DNA from 3 places in the Hymenobacter bucti genome. Region 1 is predicted to be linked to each of the others. Evidence: riboswitches for the same ligand, from Rfam matches in the RefSeq annotation. Region 1 holds a riboswitch; each other region holds the start of a gene.
What was found. A riboswitch is a leader RNA that binds a small molecule or an ion and turns the genes downstream of it on or off. The one in region 1 is predicted to bind S-adenosylmethionine.
Positions count from the first base shown of each region.

Region 1 (3,270 bases):
CTCGCGGGCATACGCCGCGGCCAAGGAGCTAATGCGGTCGATGCCCACGGCCAGCATTTCCTCGGGCCCGGCCACCAGCCCGAAAGCGTGGGCCAGCAGCAGCACCAGCTTATTGCGGGCGTCGAGGCCCTCCACGTCGAGCGCGGGGTTGCTTTCTGCGAAGCCCAGCTTCTGCGCCTTGGCCAAGGCCTCGGCGTAGGGCTGCCCGTCGCGGTTCATGGCCGTGAGAATGTAGTTGGTCGAGCCGTTAATAATACCCTCCACCGAGTCGAGCAAGTCGGTATCGTAGTACTCCTCTAGGTTGCGAATAACCGGCAAGCTGGCGCACGCGGCCGCTTCGTAGAGCAACGGCACGCCCGTGGTTTTTTGCAGCTCGATGAGTTCAGGCAGGTGCTCGGCCAGCATTTTCTTGTTGGCCGTCACTACGGCCTTGCCGTTCAGCAAAGCTTGCTTTACAATGACATACGCCTCATCGGCATTGTCAATCAGCTCCACGATTACGTCGAGGCTAGGGTCGTCGAGCAGGTCTTGCTTGTCGAAGGTGAACAGCTCGGCGGGCAGCGTGCGGGCTTTGTTGCGGTCCTTCACCGCGATGCGGCCGATGCGGGCGCGCAGGCCGGGCGTGCGCTCCAGCACCGCGTGCAGGCCCTGGCCCACCACCCCAAAGCCGAAGAGACCAATGGTAATATTCGTACGAGTCATGATTCTGTGCTATACAGCGTGGACTCTGCAAATCCGCAAGTGAGCGCAGCGAGCATTTGTGGGGCTAGGTAAACCCGCCCGCAAGCCATTCGCTGTGCTCACTCGCGGACTCACAGAGTCCACGCTACTTTTCGAAATTTAAGCTAATGCCATCTCTTCTTCCTTGGCTACCTGCACTGCCTTGGCGGCGGCTAGCTGGTCGAGCGCCTGGGCCAAGTCTGCAATCAGGTCTTCGGCATCTTCGAGGCCTACGCTCAAGCGCACTAGGCCGTCGCACACGCCGGCGGCGCGGCGCTGGTCCACGGGCGTCGATTTGTGGGTCATGGTGGCGGGGTGGCACAGCAGGCTCTTGGCACCGCCCAGGCTTTCGGCCAGCTTGAAGTACTTGGTCGAAGTCACCAGCTTAGTAGCCGCTTCGATAGTGTCTTCAGTAAGAGCCAGGGCGATGATGCCACCAGCGCCGTCGGGCTGCTGGCGCTGGGCCACGGCGTAGTTGGGGTGGCTTTCGAGGCCGGGGTAGTACACGCGGGCCACTTCAGGGCGCGTTTCCAGGAACTTAGCTACTTCGAGGGCCGACTTACTGGTGCGCTCGATGCGCAGCGGCAGCGTCTCGATACCGCGGATGGTCAGAAAGCAATCGAACGGCCCTAGGATGCCACCCGAAGCATTCTGAATGAATTTCAGCTCTTTCGCAATCTCGGGCGTCTTAGCCACCGCGATACCAGCGATGAGGTCCGAATGACCACCTAGGTACTTGGTACCGCTGTGCACCACGATGTCGGCCCCCAGCTCGAGGGGGCGCTGCAAAATGGGTGAAGCAAACGTGTTATCGACGCAGAGTAAACAGCCATTCGCTTTGGCAATCTGTGAGATGGCCGCGATATCCGACACCTTCAGCGTGGGGTTGGAAGGCGATTCCAGCCAGATGAGCTTAGTTTTATCGGTAATCGCTTTGGCGACGTTGTCGGCATTAGTAGTATCGCAGTACACGATGTCAATACCCAGGCGGCGGTACACGTGCTCAAACAAGCGGAAGGCACCACCGTAGATATCGTCGATGGCAACTATCTGGTCACCAGCCGACAGCAGCTTTACCACGGCATCAATGGCGGCCAGGCCGCTGGCGAAAGCGTAGCCCGAATGGCCGCCTTCGAGGGTGGCTACCAGGTTTTCCAGCGCGAGGCGGGTGGGGTTACCAGTGCGGGCGTAGTCGAAGCCTTTGTTGACCCCGGGCGCTTCCTGCACGTAGGTGGAAGTCTGGTAGATAGGCACGGCGATGGCGCCGGTTTGCTCGTCAACGGGAATGGAGTGGAGGAGGCGGGTTGCGATAGACATGGCAAGAGAAGTTTATTGTTTGATTGGAACAGTAAACCCCTATTTCCCAAGCACCTAGTCAAGAATCTCTTACCGGAAGGGCGTAAAAAAAGCCCCTCCGACAAGTCAGAAGAGCATACACCGTGGCCGCGGTAAGGCATCTCGTAGACTTATCTTCTCCTGAAACCGGGCCGAAGCCCCGCATCTCAGAACAGGAATTAGCACCTTCGCATTGCTGCTGGTTGCTAAGGCATCAAAGGGCCTGTCCCTCCGCCTTTCTTGATAAGTGCTCCGGTAAAGGAGCATGTTGCAAAGGTAGAGTTGGAAAATCCGGGAATGCAAGCGTTTGGAAGAAAATATTTTTGCTTGTCTTCGATTTACCTCTCCTCCTTCACTACACTTGGTACTGCGAAACCCATCGTTGTATTCATTAGCATACAACGCATTACTGTTGCTAACGTTTTTGGCTAGTTTATTATAAAATTCGGCCCTTTGCCCTAGTAGCAGCGTTACAAGACATGCACTAACCATCAAGCTTATATAAGCCGTGAGCGCTGGGTTAACTTCCTTATTTAGACGCAGTAAAAACATCAAAAGCTTAAGCTAAGCCGTATCCCGTAGCAATTGCACAGTTGGCTACCCTAGGGGGCAGCTACTCCTATTTCCTCGACCCCTCTACTTATGAGTCTCCACTTCATTCAAGAGCCTTTAGACAAAACGGCGCCGCACGTGGTGCCGGCCCAGGCCGTGACGCTCAACGTCAATGGCGAAGACCACACCATCCAGATTGCGCCCTGGACCAGCCTGCTTGACGCCCTGCGCGAGTACATGGACCTGACCGGCACCAAGAAAGGCTGCGACCACGGCCAGTGCGGTGCCTGCACCGTCCTCGTTGATGGCAAGCGTATTAACTCGTGCCTGGCGCTGGCTACGGTGTACCAGGGTAAGAAAATCCAGACCATTGAAGGCCTGGGTAGTGAGCAAAACCTCTCGCCGCTCCAGCAAGCGTTTGTGGACCACGACGCTTTCCAGTGCGGCTACTGCACGCCGGGCCAGATTTGCTCGGCGCAGGGCCTCATCAATGAGGGGCGCGCTAAGACGGAGGACGAGGTACGCGAGCACATGAGCGGCAACCTCTGCCGCTGCGGTGCTTACACCAACATTCTGTCGGCCGTAATGGAAGTGCTGCACGACGGCCAGGTAGTGGTTGATAACGGCACGCTAGTGACCATTCCGGCCCAGCCCACCACGTCT
Region 1 is NZ_JBHUFD010000006.1:85,032-88,301, forward strand. Features, by position in the region: gene ACFSDX_RS16830 (homoserine dehydrogenase) at 1-702, opposite strand, end outside; gene ACFSDX_RS16835 (trans-sulfuration enzyme family protein) at 841-2,037, opposite strand; SAM riboswitch class I at 2,184-2,305, opposite strand; gene ACFSDX_RS16840 ((2Fe-2S)-binding protein) at 2,698-3,270, shown strand, end outside.

Region 2 (3,270 bases), on a different contig from region 1:
GTTACGCCCGACGCAATTTGCTCCTGCTCGCTGAGCTGCTGGTGCGTGGTGGCCGAGGGCTGAATGATGAGCGTTTTAGCATCGCCCACGTTAGCCAAGTGGCTGATGAGCTTGAGGTTGTCGATTACGGCCGTGGCCGTGTCCTTGCTGCCGTGCAGCGCAAACGAGAGCACGCCGCCGAAGCCGCGCTTGAGGTACTTGGCGGCATTCTGGTGGTGCGGGCTGCTGGCCAGGCCGGGGTAGTTGACGTGGGCCACCTCGGGGCGCTGCTCCAGCCACTGGGCTACTTTGAGGGCGTTTTCGACGGTGCGCTCCACGCGCAGGCTCAGGGTTTCGAGGCCTTGCAGCAGCAGGAAAGAGTTGAAGGGGCTGATGGCGGGCCCAAAGTCGCGCAGACCTTCCACGCGGGCCCGAATGGCGAAGGCAATGTTACCAAACGGCCCGTTTTTGCCGAATACGTCGTTGAAAACCAGGCCGTGATAGCCTTCGCTGGGCTCGGTAAACTGCGGGTACTTGCCGTTGCCGAAGTCGTAGGTGCCGCCGTCCACAATTACGCCGCCCACGCTGGTGCCGTGGCCGCCAATCCACTTGGTGGCCGACTCCACCACGATGTTGGCGCCGTGCAGCAGGGGCTGAAACAAGTAGCCGCCCGCGCCGAAGGTATTGTCTACTACCAGCGGCAGGTCATGCTTCCGGGCCACGGCCGCAATACGCTCAAAATCAGGCACGCTGAAGCTCGGGTTGCCGATGGTTTCGAGGTAAATGGCGCGCGTGTTATCGTCAATCAGCGCCTCGATGCTGTCGGCGTCATCGCCCTGCGCAAAGCGCGCCTCGATACCTAGGCGCTTAAAAGCCACCTTGAACTGGTTGTAAGTGCCGCCGTAGAGGTAGGAGCTCGACACGATATTATCGCCCTGCTTCAGGATGTTATTCAGCGCAATGAACTGCGCCGCCTGGCCCGAGCCCACGGCCACGGCCGCTACGCCGCCTTCGAGCGCCGCAATGCGCTGCTCAAACACGTCGGTGGTTGGGTTCATCAGGCGTGTGTAAATGTTACCAAACTCCTTGAGGGCAAACAAATTAGCGCCGTGCTCCGCGTTTTTGAATACGTAGCTCGTCGTCTGGTAAATGGGCACCGCGCGCGAGCCGGTGGTGGGGTCGGGCTGCTGCCCGGCGTGTAGTTGAAGGGTTTCGAAATGCAGGTTGGGGGTGGCCATGGGAAGGAAGAAATGAAGACTAAAGATTACTAAAAATACCCGCCTGGTTAGGCGGTTTGGGGTGCGGTAGCCTGCGCCAGCGCATCCAGAATTTCGGCCGGGTCGGCGCGGTGCTTGAAGTTAGCCTCGGCCCACGACCACTTAACAAGGCCATCGGTGCCAATGATAAAGGTGGCCGTGAGCGGCAGCTCGTCATCGGCAGTACCATTGTGAGCAGCCAAGTCAATGCCTACGCTGCGCAAGGTATCGGCCACTTCGGCGCCTACTTTATACGCCAGGCCATACTGCCGAGCCACTACGTTGCCTACATCGCTTAGTACCAGAAAGGTCAGCGACTTTTCGCTGGCGGTGAGGCTGGTAAGGTCGGGCGTTTGGGGCGATACGGCCACAAGGGTGGCGCCGTGCTGCGCCAGTTCGGGCAGCAGTTGCTGGTAGGCCCGCAGCTGCACGTTGCAGTAGGGGCACCAGTTGCCGCGGTAAAATACCAGCACCACCGGGCCTTGCTGCAAGAGCTGAGCGAGCGCAACCGGCTCATTAGTAGCGCTGGGCAGCGTGAAGCCGGGGGCCACTTGGCCCGCCTGCAATGCGCGGCTGGCCAAGCCCGAAGTTGCGACGGTCGTGATGCCGCCATCAATAGTTTGGGCGGCGGCCGGGGGCAGTACGGAAGCTAAGTGCTGCGCCGTAGCAGTGAGTTCCTGCTGAAAAGTGGTGGGTGCTGAAGAAGTGGAGACTGCCATAGAATGAAGTAACCATAGGTGGATGCAAGTGAAGAAACTGGGCGGAGTAGGCGGCCAGAGGCAGTCAACCGAGTAGTTAAGCTGCTCATTAGCTGCGCAAGCTTACAAGGTACTTGGCCCTAACCAGCGGCTACTAGCTGCTAGTGTGCCCAGCCGAACTCGCAAAAAGATAGCTGCTGCTCAGCGGCAACAACACGCGCTGCAACAGCGCATTCGCTCGTCCGAGCGCCCTGCCCGGTGGGTGGCGGCGTGGGTACACGACGTAGCTTTCCAAGCCTGGCTGCGGGTGGCAGCTGGAGCAGGGGAAAGCAGGAAAACGGCGGAAAGGGATTGTTGCATGGTACTCAATTTATAGCTCCCGTGCCGGCAGCAACGCCGGGCAGGGGTAGGAATTGGCACCTTTCCAAAAGTGAAGGTTGCCAGCGGGTCACGGAGCCTAATCTCTCGCCGCTTCTGTATAAAACTGAAACTAACTGCCCCGCCGGCTGCGGGGAGTACCAGGGGTTGGTGCGGGCAAAGATATGCACGAAGCCCACTTGCGCAATAAGGGGCCGCCCGCGCCCCAAACTGGGCTAACCGGGCAATAAAAAGGCCGCCCCAAATCTGGAGCGGCTTTTCTCACCTTTTTTCTGCAAAAAGTACCTAGAGACTAGGTAGGGTTAACACCTGACCGACTTCAATCTTGTCAGGGTTACTGCCGATGATGGCCTCGTTGGCCTCGTATATCTGGTGCCACTTAGCGGCATCGCCGTAGTGGTTTTTAGCAATTTTAGAAAGCGAGTCGCCGCTTACTACAGTGTACGTGTCACCGGTAGTGGCTTCGGGCTTGCTATTACCGAAAAAATCGGTGCCGGCGCCGGTAGCGGCCGGTTGGGCAGGAGCAACGGGCTTTTTGTCGCCCTCATTGGTCAGAAAATCGAGTAAGCCCATGGCTGCAAATGATTGGCAGTGAAAGAAAAGGAGATAAGACAACCTCGGCGTAGCCGTCCTTAGCCGAAGCCAGTGAACTACCCGGTGGGTTTGCGGAGACTAATACGCTTTAGTAATTCAAAGGTTATGATTAATAACCAAAAAAATTGCACCGCGTAAGCAGGTCCGTTACTGGTATTAGCAGTAGCTCATTCGTCTTTCACTTCTACCAAACCCTTTTCTTCCATGAATACCCCTTCTTCTCTTCGGTCCTACGCCGCGTCGCTGCTGTGCGCATTTATGCTCCTCTTTGTTGCTGCCTCGTGCAGTGATAAGGGCAAAGTGGAGGGCGCTAACATGCTCTATGGCACAAGCAGCAAGGTGTGGAAAACTGCCAAGGAAACTGC
Region 2 is NZ_JBHUFD010000001.1:515,613-518,882, forward strand. Features, by position in the region: gene ACFSDX_RS02050 (O-acetylhomoserine aminocarboxypropyltransferase/cysteine synthase family protein) at 1-1,217, opposite strand, end outside; gene ACFSDX_RS02055 (peroxiredoxin-like family protein) at 1,265-1,954, opposite strand; SAM riboswitch class I at 2,301-2,418, opposite strand; gene ACFSDX_RS02060 (LysM peptidoglycan-binding domain-containing protein) at 2,597-2,884, opposite strand; gene ACFSDX_RS02065 (hypothetical protein) at 3,110-3,270, shown strand, end outside.
Region 2: another riboswitch for S-adenosylmethionine. It lies ahead of ACFSDX_RS02055 (peroxiredoxin-like family protein); the one in region 1 lies ahead of ACFSDX_RS16835 (trans-sulfuration enzyme family protein).

Region 3 (3,270 bases), on a different contig from region 1:
CCGTTACTACCAACCTGGCGGTGCGCGGCGGCACCGCCACGGCCCCCCTCTACACCAAGTACACCGACGCTATTAATAACCTCGGAGTGCCGGGCATCAAGCTAGCTGATATTCAAACGGTAGGCTACGGTAGCACGCAGGGCAACCCCTACTTCGAGCGCATCACGCCCGATGCCGCCGCGGGCCAAACGTACTTTCAGCGAGTGAAAGCGGAGGCAGCCACCGCCACCTTCTTTTCGTGCTGGCTGGGCAACAACGACGTGCTTGGCTACGCCACCGCCGGCGGTGCCGTAGCTAGCAGCGGCATCACCCGCACCGACACGTTTAATCTCAAGGCGGTGCGTATTATCAATGCGCTAACGGCCAGCGGTGCCAAAGGAGTAGTGAGTAATATTCCGGACGTTACGGGGATTCCGTTCTTTACCACTGTTGGGCCGTCGGCACGGGCCTCGTTTGCGGCGGCTAACGTGCCTACGGCGGCTCCATTCGTGTACACGACGGGCATCCTGGCCCCCGGCGCCGCCAATACCCGCGTGACGACGGCTACGCTGGCCAGCATTCGCAACGCGGCTGGTGGTACGCTGCTCCTCACGCTCACGGCGTCGCCCTACATTGGCCTTTATGGCCAGCCCACGGGCCGGTACTGGCGCGATTTCTACCGCCAAGCCACTGGCTCAGCTCCCACGGGGGCAGTTTTTGGGGGCTTTCTCACCGCCCTAGGAGTTGATACTACGAGAGCATTCGGCCAAAGCGTATTGAATCCGTTCCCGAGCACGCTCGTGCTTGACCCCACCGAGCAAGCCAACGTGGCCACCGCTACTACGGCTTTCAACAGTTCACTGCGGGCCGCGGCCACGGCCAAAGGGCTGGCTTTCTTCGATGCCAATGCCTTTTTTGGCTCCCTTGCCTCCGGTACTTCCACTTATAATGGGGTAAATAATTCGACCAGCTTCATCACCGGCAACCTGTTTTCGCTCGATGGCGTGCACCCCACGCCCCGTGGCTACGCCTTGGTAGCCAATGGCATTATCAGGGCCATCAACACCACCTACGGCTCCACGGTGCAGCCCGTGAACCCCACCAACTACCGGGGCGTTCTTCTCCCCTAGGTAGCCCGCCTTGCTTGTCTTGCTGAAAAGCGCCTTCCTCTCGTCGGGAAGGCGCTTTTTGCGTTTCGCAAAGCGGCAAAGCGCAACTAGTTCAGGTTTTAGGTAAAGTGCCGGCCGGCCGTTGTATCTTCGTAGTCGCTGCTATCCAGAAAGACCGAGGGACCAGGCCCGATGACGTCTTGGCAACCGCCCTAGGGCTGGTGCCAACTCCTGTTTGGTCAAGTACTTGCGACCAAAGAAGATATCAGCCGGAACCTGCGCCGCCCGGCGCGGCTTTCTTTCTGGATAGCGGTTTTTGCCGCCGTTTTTGCCCAGAAGATTATGCCCGCCGTTTCGCCCGCTGCCCCCGTCGCACCCAATCCCGCTAGTATCTCGCCGCTGCCCGCGCTGCTGCGCCAGCGCCTGCTCATTCTGGATGGCGCCATGGGCACCATGATTCAGCGCTACCCGCTGGAGGAAGAGGACTTTCGGGGCGCGCGCTTTGCGAATCATTCGCACCCGCTGCGCGGTAATAATGACCTGCTGAGTTTGACGCGGCCCGACATCATCCGGGATATTCACGCCGAGTACTTCGCGGCCGGGGCCGACATGGTGGAAACCAATACCTTTTCGGGTACCACCATCGCGCAGGCCGACTACGCCTTGGAGCACGTGGTGTATGAGCTTAACTATGAGTCGGCTAGAATAGCCCGCGAGGTGGCCGACGAGTACACCGCCCTCACACCCGAGCAGCCGCGCTTCGTGGCCGGGGCCATTGGCCCCACCAACCGCACCGCCTCGCTCTCGCCTGACGTCAACCGCCCCGGCTACCGCGCCGTGACCTTTGATGAGCTGGCCGCGGCTTACCTGGAGCAAACCCGCGGCCTCGTGGAGGGCGGCGTGGATACGCTGCTCATCGAAACCATCTTCGACACGCTCAATGCCAAGGCTGCTCTTTTCGCGGTGCAGCAGTTCTTCGATGAGGGCGGCCGGGTGGTGCCGGTCATGATTTCGGGTACCATCACTGACGCCTCGGGCCGCACCCTGAGCGGGCAGACGGTAGAAGCGTTTTGGAACAGCATCCGGCACCTGCCGCTGCTGAGCGTGGGCCTTAACTGCGCCCTAGGGGCCGACCAGCTCCGCACGTACGTGCGCGAGCTGGCTCGCCTGGCCGACGTGTCGGTGTCAGCTTACCCTAACGCCGGCCTGCCTAATGCCTTCGGCGGCTACGACGAGAGCGCCCAGGAATTTGCTGCGCTGGTCGAAGATTACCTGAAAGAAGGCTTGCTGAACGTGGTGGGCGGCTGCTGCGGCACCACGCCCCAGCATATTGCCGAGCTCAAGCGCTTAGCGGATAAATACGGCCCGCGTGGCCTCGACAAACCCGCGGCCGAAGCGCAGCCCGAGCTGGCCACTGATGGCGCGCTCGCCAATCCGGCGCTGCTCACGGCGCAGTCGTCGCTCGGGCTGGCGGGTTTGGAGCCGTTCAATATCACGCCGCAGAGCTTGTTCGTCAACATCGGCGAGCGCTGCAACGTGACGGGCTCGCGGGCGTTTGCGCGCCTCATCCGCTCGGGCGACTACGAGGCGGCCCTGGCCGTAGCCCGCGCCCAGGCCGAAAACGGCGCCCAGGTGCTCGACGTGAACATGGACGAGGGTATGCTCGATTCGGAGGCGGCCATGACGACCTTCCTTAACCTCATCGCCTCGGAGCCCGACATCGCCCGCCTGCCGTTGATGATAGACTCGTCGAAGTGGACGGTTATCGAGGCCGGCCTCAAGTGCGTGCAAGGCAAAAGCATCGTCAACTCGATTTCGCTGAAAGAAGGCGAGGAGCGCTTCAAGCACTACGCCCGGCTGGTGCGCCAGTACGGCGCGGCGGTGGTCATCATGGCCTTCGATGAGCAGGGCCAGGCCGACAGCTACGAGCGCCGCATTGAGATTTGCCAGCGCTCGTATGATATTCTGACCAAGGAAGTTGGCTTTCCGGCCGAGGACATCATCTTCGACCCCAACATCCTGACCGTGGGCACCGGCATCGACGAGCACCGCAACTACGCGCTCGATTTTATCCGGGCCGTGAAGTGGATAAAGGAGAACCTGCCCGGCGCCCGCACCAGCGGCGGCGTCAGCAACATCAGCTTCTCGTACCGCGGCAACGACACGGTGCGCGAGGCCATGC
Region 3 is NZ_JBHUFD010000001.1:30,521-33,790, reverse strand. Features, by position in the region: gene ACFSDX_RS00125 (SGNH/GDSL hydrolase family protein) at 1-1,109, shown strand, start outside; SAM riboswitch class I at 1,248-1,357, shown strand; gene metH (methionine synthase) at 1,431-3,270, shown strand, end outside.
Region 3: another riboswitch for S-adenosylmethionine. It lies ahead of metH (methionine synthase); the one in region 1 lies ahead of ACFSDX_RS16835 (trans-sulfuration enzyme family protein).